Regions from separate parts of the Streptomyces sp. NPDC101234 genome, predicted to be linked through region 2. Evidence: riboswitches for the same ligand, from Rfam matches in the RefSeq annotation. Region 2 holds a riboswitch; the other holds the start of a gene.
What was found. A riboswitch is a leader RNA that binds a small molecule or an ion and turns the genes downstream of it on or off. The one in region 2 is predicted to bind cyclic di-AMP.
Positions count from the first base shown of each region.

Region 1 (4,315 bases), on a different contig from region 2:
GGGTCGCCGTCACGGAGCTCGATGGCCTCGAAGGCGCCGGTGGAGGCGCCGGACGGAACGGCGGCACGACCCGTGCTGCCGTCGTCGAGGCCGACCTCGACCTCGACCGTGGGGTTGCCTCGGGAGTCCAGGATTTCCCGGGCTACGACGACGTCGATGGACGGCACGAGCATCTCCTTCTTGGGATGTGACGCTGGTTGTGCGGGGCGCACGCGAGCCTTGTCGGCCCTTGCTCAGCCTTGCGACTAGAGCCTAACCGTCCCAGGGCCGTCAGCCGGTCGACCGACCGGCCCGTGGACACTCAGACGGTACTCATTGTTCACGCGCGGAACAAAGAGGGTCCCGATGAAGAACGGAAGAAGAGCGGGTCAAAAAAGAAACCCCGCTCCGGTGCGTACGGGGGAAAACGCACCGAAGCGGGGGCCCGTGGGGGACGGGGGTGACCCTCACATGGTCCCCACTATGGGGACCACGACTGTGTGGGGGCTGTGGTTCAGCTGGGTCTTACTTCAGGTGGAGCTGCTGACCCGGGTAGATGAAGTCGGCGTCGGCGACGATGTCCTTGTTCAGCTTGAACAGGGCCTGCCAGCCACCCTTGACGTGGTGCTTCTGGGCGATCGAGCTGAGGGTGTCACCCTTGACGACCTTGTACTCGCCGTTGCCCTTCTTGACCTTCTTGCCGGTCGGGGTGGTGACGGTCTTGGTCACGGCCGGACGCTCGGCGGACCGGGAGGCGGCCTGCGTGTCGGTCGTACGGCTGCTCGTGCTGCCGCTCGACGAGTTGGAGGAGCCGGCGCTGCTGCCCGTGTAGGCGGCGCCGGACAGGCCCGTGCCGCAGACCGGCCAGGCACCCTTGCCCTGCGCGGCGAGGACCTTCTCGGCGATCGTGATCTGCTGCGCCTTGGTGGCCTGGTTGGCCTGCGGGGCGTAGGCGGTGCCGCCGTACGCGGCCCAGGTGGAGGCGGAGAACTGCAGACCGCCGTAGTAGCCGTTGCCGGTGTTGATGGACCAGTTGCCGCCGGACTCGCACTTGGCGACGGTGTCCCACTCGGAGGCGGTGGCGGCGGAGGCGCTGCCGGCCGCCATCAGCGGGGCGGCGACGGCGACGCCGGTGACACCGGCGACGGCGATGGCGCGAACGGCCTTGGACGGACGACGGTGCTTGCCCTTGCCGGAAAACAGCATGGTGGATCCCCTCACCGACGCCTGCGAGGTGAGCTGTCGGGTTCGGGCCGGTTGAGTTGCCCGGCCGCACACCTGTGTGTCGGTGCGCGGCTCCACCCCTAGCCGGTTCCGGCGGCCTTTCGGCCGTGCGCCCATGAGGGCTCAACTGCCGGACCCGGCACTTACCTTGGGTCCCCCGCTCCTGCCTACGGCGCTTGACGCGTCGACTGTTCCCGGGCAGCCACTGGCAGGACTCGGCGTTGCGGCGGCCGGGGCTCGTGGTGACGAGCGGCCTCGACCGTAAGCGGGCGATCCGGTGAATTTCAAAGATGATCAGGGCTTCTGAGACTCATCCCACACTTTCACCAAACCGGACATCAGCTCCCAAGTCGGGCGCCAACTCCCGCTACTTTTCGTCCGATTCGCTGCCGAGTTTCAGGGTCTGACCGGGGGTGATGTCGTTCGGGTCGGTGCCGATGTCCGCCTTGTTCGCGGCGTAGAGAGCGCGCCATCCGCCGTCGAGGTCAAGGGAGTCGGCGATGGAGGCGAGGGTGTCGCCGTCCCGGACGGTATAGGTGCCGGCATCCCGGGAGGCGTGACGGCCGGAGGATGCGACCTTCTGACCGTTTTTCACGGTTTCGTCCGCCGAGCCGCCGCGGTGCTTGCCACTGCTACTACCGACGGCCCCTGTGTCGACCAGACTCCAAGACCCGCCGGCCTGCCAAGAATTGTCCGATTCGCTGCTGCTATCGGGAATTACGGGGCTCTCGCTCGCCTTCGAGGTATTTGTGTCTGAAGATTCAGACTTGTCCGTCTTGGCCGACTTGTCGGTGGCGTCCTTCTTGGAGTCACCACTCGCGCTGGAACTCGGAGCGGGGGTCGCCGTCCCGGCCCCGGAGTCCGTGGCGTCGGACGAGGAGCCGGAATCAGACGAAGAGGACGAGTCCGACAATCCGGAGGAAGAGTCGGAGGAGTCGGAGGAGTCAGAGGAACCGGACGAATCATTCGATCCGGTGAGTCCTGTGTCGACGTTCACCGAGGCGTCGTCCGACGAGAGCCCGGCGAGCAGGGCGCAGGTCCGCCAGGGCTTGGTGCCCTGCTCGGCGAGTATCTTCTCGGCGACCGCGATCTGCTGCGAACGGCTCGCCTGGTCGGGCGTGGCGGCGTAGTCCGTGCCGCCGTACTTGTCCCAGTCGTCCTGGGACATCTGCAGGCCGCCGTAGTAGCCGTTGCCGGTGTCCATGCTCCAGGAGCCGCCGCTCTCGCAGTTGGCCACCTTGTCCCATGTGGTGCCGTCGGCCGCGTGGGCGCTCGCGGCGCCGAGCAGCGGGATGGCGATGGCCGAGCCAGTCACTCCGGCCGCGACGAGGAGTGCCGGAGCCTGGCGGGGGCGACGGTGACGACCGTTCCCGGAGAGCATGCGGAAACCTTTCGAGCGACAGCGGTGACCAGCGCGACGGGTCCCGCAGGGGCGCCGCACTGATGGGTGAACGTATAGGCAGACGATCACTTGTCACAAGTTAATGCCGCGCAGATCACGTGAAGATCACAGACTTGAGTGCTGGTCACCTTTGGCTGGTAGAGGGCTTACCGACCGAGGGGCGTGAACTCCACGGGGAGTGTCCGCAGTCCGCGCATGATGAGCCCGCCGCGCCACCGCAACTCGGTCGGATCCGCCGCGAGTCGCAGATCCGGGAGCCGGGTGAGGAGGGTCGCGAGCGCGGTCTGGCCCTCCAGCCGGGCCAGCGGGGCGCCGAGGCAGTAGTGGATGCCGTGGCCGTATCCGAGGTGCTGGTTGTCCCGCCGGGAGAGGTCGAGGGTGTCCGGCTCGGCGAACCGCTCCGGGTCCCGGTCCGCCGCGGCGAGTACGACGAGGACGGGGTCGCCGGGCGCGATCCGCTGCCCGCCGACGACGAGCGGCTCGGTGGCGAACCGCCAGGTGGCCAGCTCCACCGGCCCGTCGTAGCGCAGGAGTTCCTCGACACCGGTCTCCAGCAGCCCGCGCTCCCCGGCGGCGAGCGAGTCCTGCAGCCGTGCGCGCTGCTCGGGGTGGGTGAGCAGGGCGTACAGCCCGTTCCCGATCAGGTTGACGGTCGTCTCGAACCCGGCGAACAGCAGGATGAAGGCCATGGCGGCGGCCTCGTTCTCGGTGAGGTGCTCACCGTGGTCCGAAGCCCGGATGAGCCCGGAGATCAGGTCCTCGCCAGGACCCGCCTCGGCCGGCAGCGCCTCCCGCTTCCGGTGGATCAGCTCGGCCAGATATCCCCGCATCTTCTTCACGGACCGCGCGACCCCGCCCCGCGGTCCCCCGCCGTGCCGGATCATCATCCCGGCCCAGTCCCGGAAGTCGTCCTGGTCCTCGCGCGGGACGCCGAGCAGGTCGCAGATGGCGTAGATGGGGAGCGGGAAGGCGAACTCGTGGATGAGGTCGGCGGACCCGCCGGCCGCGAACCCGTCGATGAGCCGGTCGGTCAGCTCCTGCACCCGCGGCGCGAACTCGGCCACCCGGCGCGGTGTGAACGCCTTGCTGACCAGCCGCCGCAGCCGGGTGTGGTCCGGCGGGTCGATGTTCAGCAGATGCGTCGTCAACTCGGCCTTGCGCTCCCCCGGAATCCCGGTCTTCCCCTTGGCGTGCGCGGGCTCGTCGTGATGCGCCGGGTTCTTGGAGAGCCGGGGGTCGGCGAGGGCCTGCTTGGCATCGGCGTACCGGGTGACCAGCCAGGCCTCCACCCCGCTGGGGAGCGTGGCCCGATGAACGGGGGCGTGCTCGCGGAGCCACGCGTAGGCGGGGTAGGGATCGGTGGCGAACTCCCAGGTGAAGAGGTCGGGGGCGACGAGGGCCTGGGGGGCTTGAGGGTGGGGCTGGTCGGTCACTCCTTGACCGTATAGGGCTTCCCCCCGAGCACCGACTCCGCAGTTTCCGTCTTCTCCACCGTTCCCGTCCTCACCGCCTCTCCTCTCCCTCGGTCTCCCTGATCGCATCCCGGTATGCCCGGGCAGCCACCCGAAGTGCCGCCTCCGGGTCCACGCCCTCCGCCTCGGCGCGGGCCGCCAGTGCCAGGAGCTCGTAGCCGATGCCCTCGCCGGCCGGCAGGGGGACGTCCAGGCCGGCGTTGTGGACTCTGGAGGCGAGCTTGGCGGCGAGGGCGAG
Region 1 is NZ_JBIWOA010000006.1:62,759-67,073, forward strand. Features, by position in the region: gene eno (phosphopyruvate hydratase) at 1-173, opposite strand, end outside; gene ACIRR9_RS13045 (transglycosylase family protein) at 505-1,185, opposite strand; cyclic di-AMP (ydaO/yuaA leader) riboswitch at 1,189-1,388, opposite strand; gene ACIRR9_RS13050 (transglycosylase family protein) at 1,571-2,584, opposite strand; gene ACIRR9_RS13055 (cytochrome P450) at 2,752-4,038, opposite strand; gene ACIRR9_RS13060 (nucleoside triphosphate pyrophosphohydrolase) at 4,109-4,315, opposite strand, start outside.
Region 1: another riboswitch for cyclic di-AMP. It lies ahead of ACIRR9_RS13045 (transglycosylase family protein); the one in region 2 lies ahead of ACIRR9_RS26120 (transglycosylase SLT domain-containing protein).

Region 2 (4,315 bases):
GGCGATGGCGGCGGCGACGAGGGACCTGCGACGCGTTGCGTTGACGACCATGATTCCGTTTTCTCCCCCTGTGGCAGCCGACGCCCCCTGCGTCGGCCTCTGCGGTGAGATACGGAACAGGTCCCAGATTGGACTCAGTCCAGGAATGTGACGTAGGTCACAAAACGCCCATCGTGTTCCAACTCGGCGAGGCGGGCGGCGGGCGGCGGGCGGCGGGCGGCGGGCGGCGGGCGGCGGGCGGCGGGCGGGATCAGCCTGCCCGGTGCACCACCGCGTCGCACAGTTCCAGGAGCGTCGCCTTCGCGTCGCACTCCGGCAGGGGCGCCAGCGCGGCCCGCGCCTCCTCCGCATAACGGACCGTGTCCCGGCGCGCATGCTCCAGTGCCGGGTGCACCCGCAGCGCCGCCAGGGCCTCCGCGTGCCGCGTGTCGTCCGTGAGGTCGGAGTCCAGCAGCTCGCACAGCGCGATGTCCTCGGCCAGCCCCAGCCGCGCCGCCTGCTCCCGCAGCCGTAGCACCGGAAGCGTGGGGACGCCCTCACGGAGGTCCGTGCCCGGGGTCTTGCCGGACTCGTGGGAGTCGGAGGCGATGTCCAGGACGTCGTCGGCGAGCTGGAAGGCGACGCCGAGTCGTTCGCCGTACTGGGTGAGGACGTCCACGACCGTCTCGTCGGCTCCGGACATCATCGCGCCGAAGCGGCAGGAGACCGCCACCAGCGAGCCGGTCTTGCCGCCTAGCACGTCGAGGTAGTGGTCGACCGGATCCCGGCCGTCCGACGGGCCGGCCGTCTCCAGGATCTGGCCGGTCACCAGCCGTTCGAACGCGAGGGCCTGGACCCGGACCGCCTCGGGCCCGAGGTCGGCGAGGATCTGCGAGGCCCGGGCGAAGAGGAAGTCACCGGTGAGGACGGCGACCGAGTTGCCCCAGCGCGTGTTGGCGCTGTCGACACCACGCCGCACGGAGGCCTCGTCCATGACATCGTCGTGGTACAGCGTGGCCAGGTGGGTGAGCTCGACGACGACGGCCGACGGCACGACGCCCTGCGCGTACGGGTCGCCGAACTGCGCGGCGAGCATCACGAGCAGCGGCCGGAACCGCTTCCCGCCGGCCCGCACGAGGTGCTGCGCGGCCTCCGTGATGAACGGGACCTCACTTTTGGTGGCTTCTAGCAAGCCTTCCTCGACAGCCGTCAATCCGGCCTGGACATCGGCTTCCAGAGCCTGGTCCCGCACGCTCAGCCCGAACGGCCCGACGGTCACGAGGGGTCTCCTGTCTGCTGGTGTCCACTGGCGCTTACACGGTTTGTCGATAGGTCGCTGCCATCACTCAAGTCAGCGTATCCGGTCAGGTTTCGATCACCGATAGCGCCCACGGTTACACCCCGGGCGCTATCGGATCACGACCGGTATGTTTCTGATCATCCGATATGACATGACATCCACTGACTTAACAGGAAGTGCTGATAGTTGTCTCGAACCGAGGCATAGGCCGTGTCCCGATCCGGTACCGGATCCGGCACCGGCACCGGCACCGGCAGGGGCACATGACACCCATCCGCACGTCCTTCCTCTACGGGATCACACACAACGACCTCCGCCCCCATTGGCCGACGGAACCTCGCCCCTACGCGCGCATGGCGCGCACGGACGGAGGAATCCGCATCCGCTCCGCTCCAGCACCTCCCCCGCCGACTCGCCGAGCACCGAGAGCCCCGCGGACGGGAGCACGGCCGCCGAGCGGCCGCCGGCACACCGGTCGCGCATCGGTGGCGCGACAGGACTGCCGGCATCCCCCGGGAAGGCCGCACCCCCTCCGGATTGCGGCGCCGACACCCGAAGCGGTCGAGCCCGTCGAGACGGTCGCCGCAGGCCGGTCCACGGGCGACCGCCATGAGAACGACCCGCACGACGACGGAGGTTCCGCCCTCACGGTGGACTTGCGAGGACGGGCAGCCACCCCGCCCGGCGGCCGTGCGAACGGAGGGGTCGACGAGCCCAGCCCCGAACGTGACCAGAATCACGCACGCATTCGAACTCCCTACACCCTTCCGGACCTTGGCCCCATCAGCCACCCCGAGAGCCGGCGCGGCCGAAGCCGTCGGGCCGGGCGACACGCGCGCGCACCGGAGAGCACGGTGTTCACGGAGGACGCGCTGGAGACGTAAGCGATCGACGAACGGCCATTCGTCACCGATCCGCACCCGAGCGAGGCGACCCACTCATCCCCATTGGTCCGAAATTCACCTTAAAATGACAATTCGGACAATAGGTGAACTCTCCCGCATCGCGGGCCACTTCGACACCCCGAGCGGGGTGACCCGCAGAGGGCGCGACAGGGATGACGGCGGGGCGCTTTTCTGTTGATGTCTGGAAAAACGGATTTCCAGAATCCGTCATGTCTGATTTGCCGTAATTGCGATTTAGTGAAGTGGGTCACGTGGGCCCAATGCCGCAGATATCGCAACTCGCCCCTTTCTTTCCTTCCCCCGTGGGTGAGTTGAGGCTTGGCAGCCGCAAAGGATCAAGCACCCCATACGCCTCAGAGGGAGGTCAATGGGTGTGTTGTGTGATTCCAGGGCTTGTTTCGGACATGTGCTCTCGCATACGTTCCGGCTCGCCGGGCGGACGCCTAATCCTGCCGCCGCCCGTCGTAACCCATCGACGAGTTCATTCGTACGGCAGGAGCGGGGGAACCAGGTAAGTCGCCGGACCGGGCGGCCGACGTCACTGACAGACGTCGTTCCGGAACGGCTAGGGGTGAAGTCGCATCGCCTTCGGGCGGCGCGGCCGGGCACTCCCCGAGCCCGAACCCGACAGCTCACCTCGCAGGCGACGGAGAGGAACTTCGACATGCCTGCTGCCGCCCAGTCCCGCCGCACCCGCATTGCCCGCACGCTCACCGTCGTGGGCACCGGCGCCGCCGTGCTCGCCCTCCCGCTCATGGGTGCGACCGCCGCCTCCGCCACCACCGCAACCTCCGGCACGACGGCCTCGACGACACTCGCCGGGTACCCGAACAACCTCGACGGCTGGATCCGCGAGTCGCTCGCGATCATGGCCGAGAAGCACATCCCCGGCTCCTACAACGGCATCTACCGCAACGTGATCCGCGAGTCGTCCGGCAACCCGCAGGCCATCAACCTCTGGGACTCCAACGCGGCCAAGGGCATCCCGTCCAAGGGCCTGCTCCAGGTGATCGACCCGACCTTCAACGCCTACCACGTGGCGGGCACGTCGTACGACATCTACGACCCGGTCGCGAACATCACCGCCGCCTGCAACTACGCCGCCGCGCGGTACGGCTCGATCGACAACGTCAACGGCGCCTACTGATCGAGGCCGAAGGGCCGCCGACGGCTCACGGCGGCTCGTTCGACGGCTCAATGGCCGTGAACGGCCTTACGGAAACAGTCTTTCGAGGACGACGGCGATGCCGTCGTCCTCGTTCGACAAGGTGATCTCATCGGCCACGGCCTTGAGTTCGGGGTGGGCGTTGGCCATCGCCACCCCGTAGGACGCCCAGTCGAACATGGGGATGTCGTTGGGCATGTCACCGAAGGCAAGGGCCTGTTGGGGGCTCAGCCCCAGCTGGTCGGCGGCCAGTGCGAGCCCGGTCGCCTTGGTCACCCCGCACGGCTGGAGCTCCACGGTTCCCGGCCCCGACATGGTGACCGTCGCCAGTGACCCCACCACCGAGCGCGCGGTCGTCGCCAGTTCGTCGTCGGACAGGGTGTGGTGGCGCAGCAGCACTTTGCTGATGGGCGCGCACCACAGGTCGTCACGCCGGTCGACGCGCAGCGCGGGCAGCGTGGGGTGGGGCATCAGATAGCCCGGCTCGATGAGCGTGAGCCCGTCCACGCCGTCCTGGTCGACGGCCGCGTACACCTGGCCGACCTCGGCCTCGATCTTGCCGAGCGCGGTCTCCGCCAGCTCCCGGTCCAGGGTGACCGACCACAGCAGCCGGTCAGCTCCGGCGTCGTACAGCTGCGCGCCCTGGCCGCAGACCGCGAGTCCCGTGCAGCCGAGGTCGTCGAGAAGCGGGCGCACTCTCGGCGCGGGGCGGCCGGTCACCACAAGGTGCCGGGCGCCGGCCCGGCCGGCCCGCGCGAGCGCCGCGAGCGACCGTTCCGAGAGGGTGTCGTCGCCGCGCAGCAGCGTGCCGTCCAGGTCGGTGGCGATCAGTGAGTACGGGGAGGGAGCGACCATGATCAGAGAATACGGACAGCACGCCCCTGGGACTCACTGTGCGTTTCAGCCTCAAGTGGCGCCCGCTGCTTCGGTGATGGGGATGTTGTCAGTGGGGCGCGTTACGTTTTC
Region 2 is NZ_JBIWOA010000014.1:207,159-211,473, reverse strand. Features, by position in the region: gene ACIRR9_RS26130 (CHRD domain-containing protein) at 1-51, opposite strand, end outside; gene ACIRR9_RS26125 (polyprenyl synthetase family protein) at 251-1,258, opposite strand; cyclic di-AMP (ydaO/yuaA leader) riboswitch at 2,648-2,843, shown strand; gene ACIRR9_RS26120 (transglycosylase SLT domain-containing protein) at 2,849-3,331, shown strand; gene ACIRR9_RS26115 (HAD family hydrolase) at 3,398-4,204, opposite strand.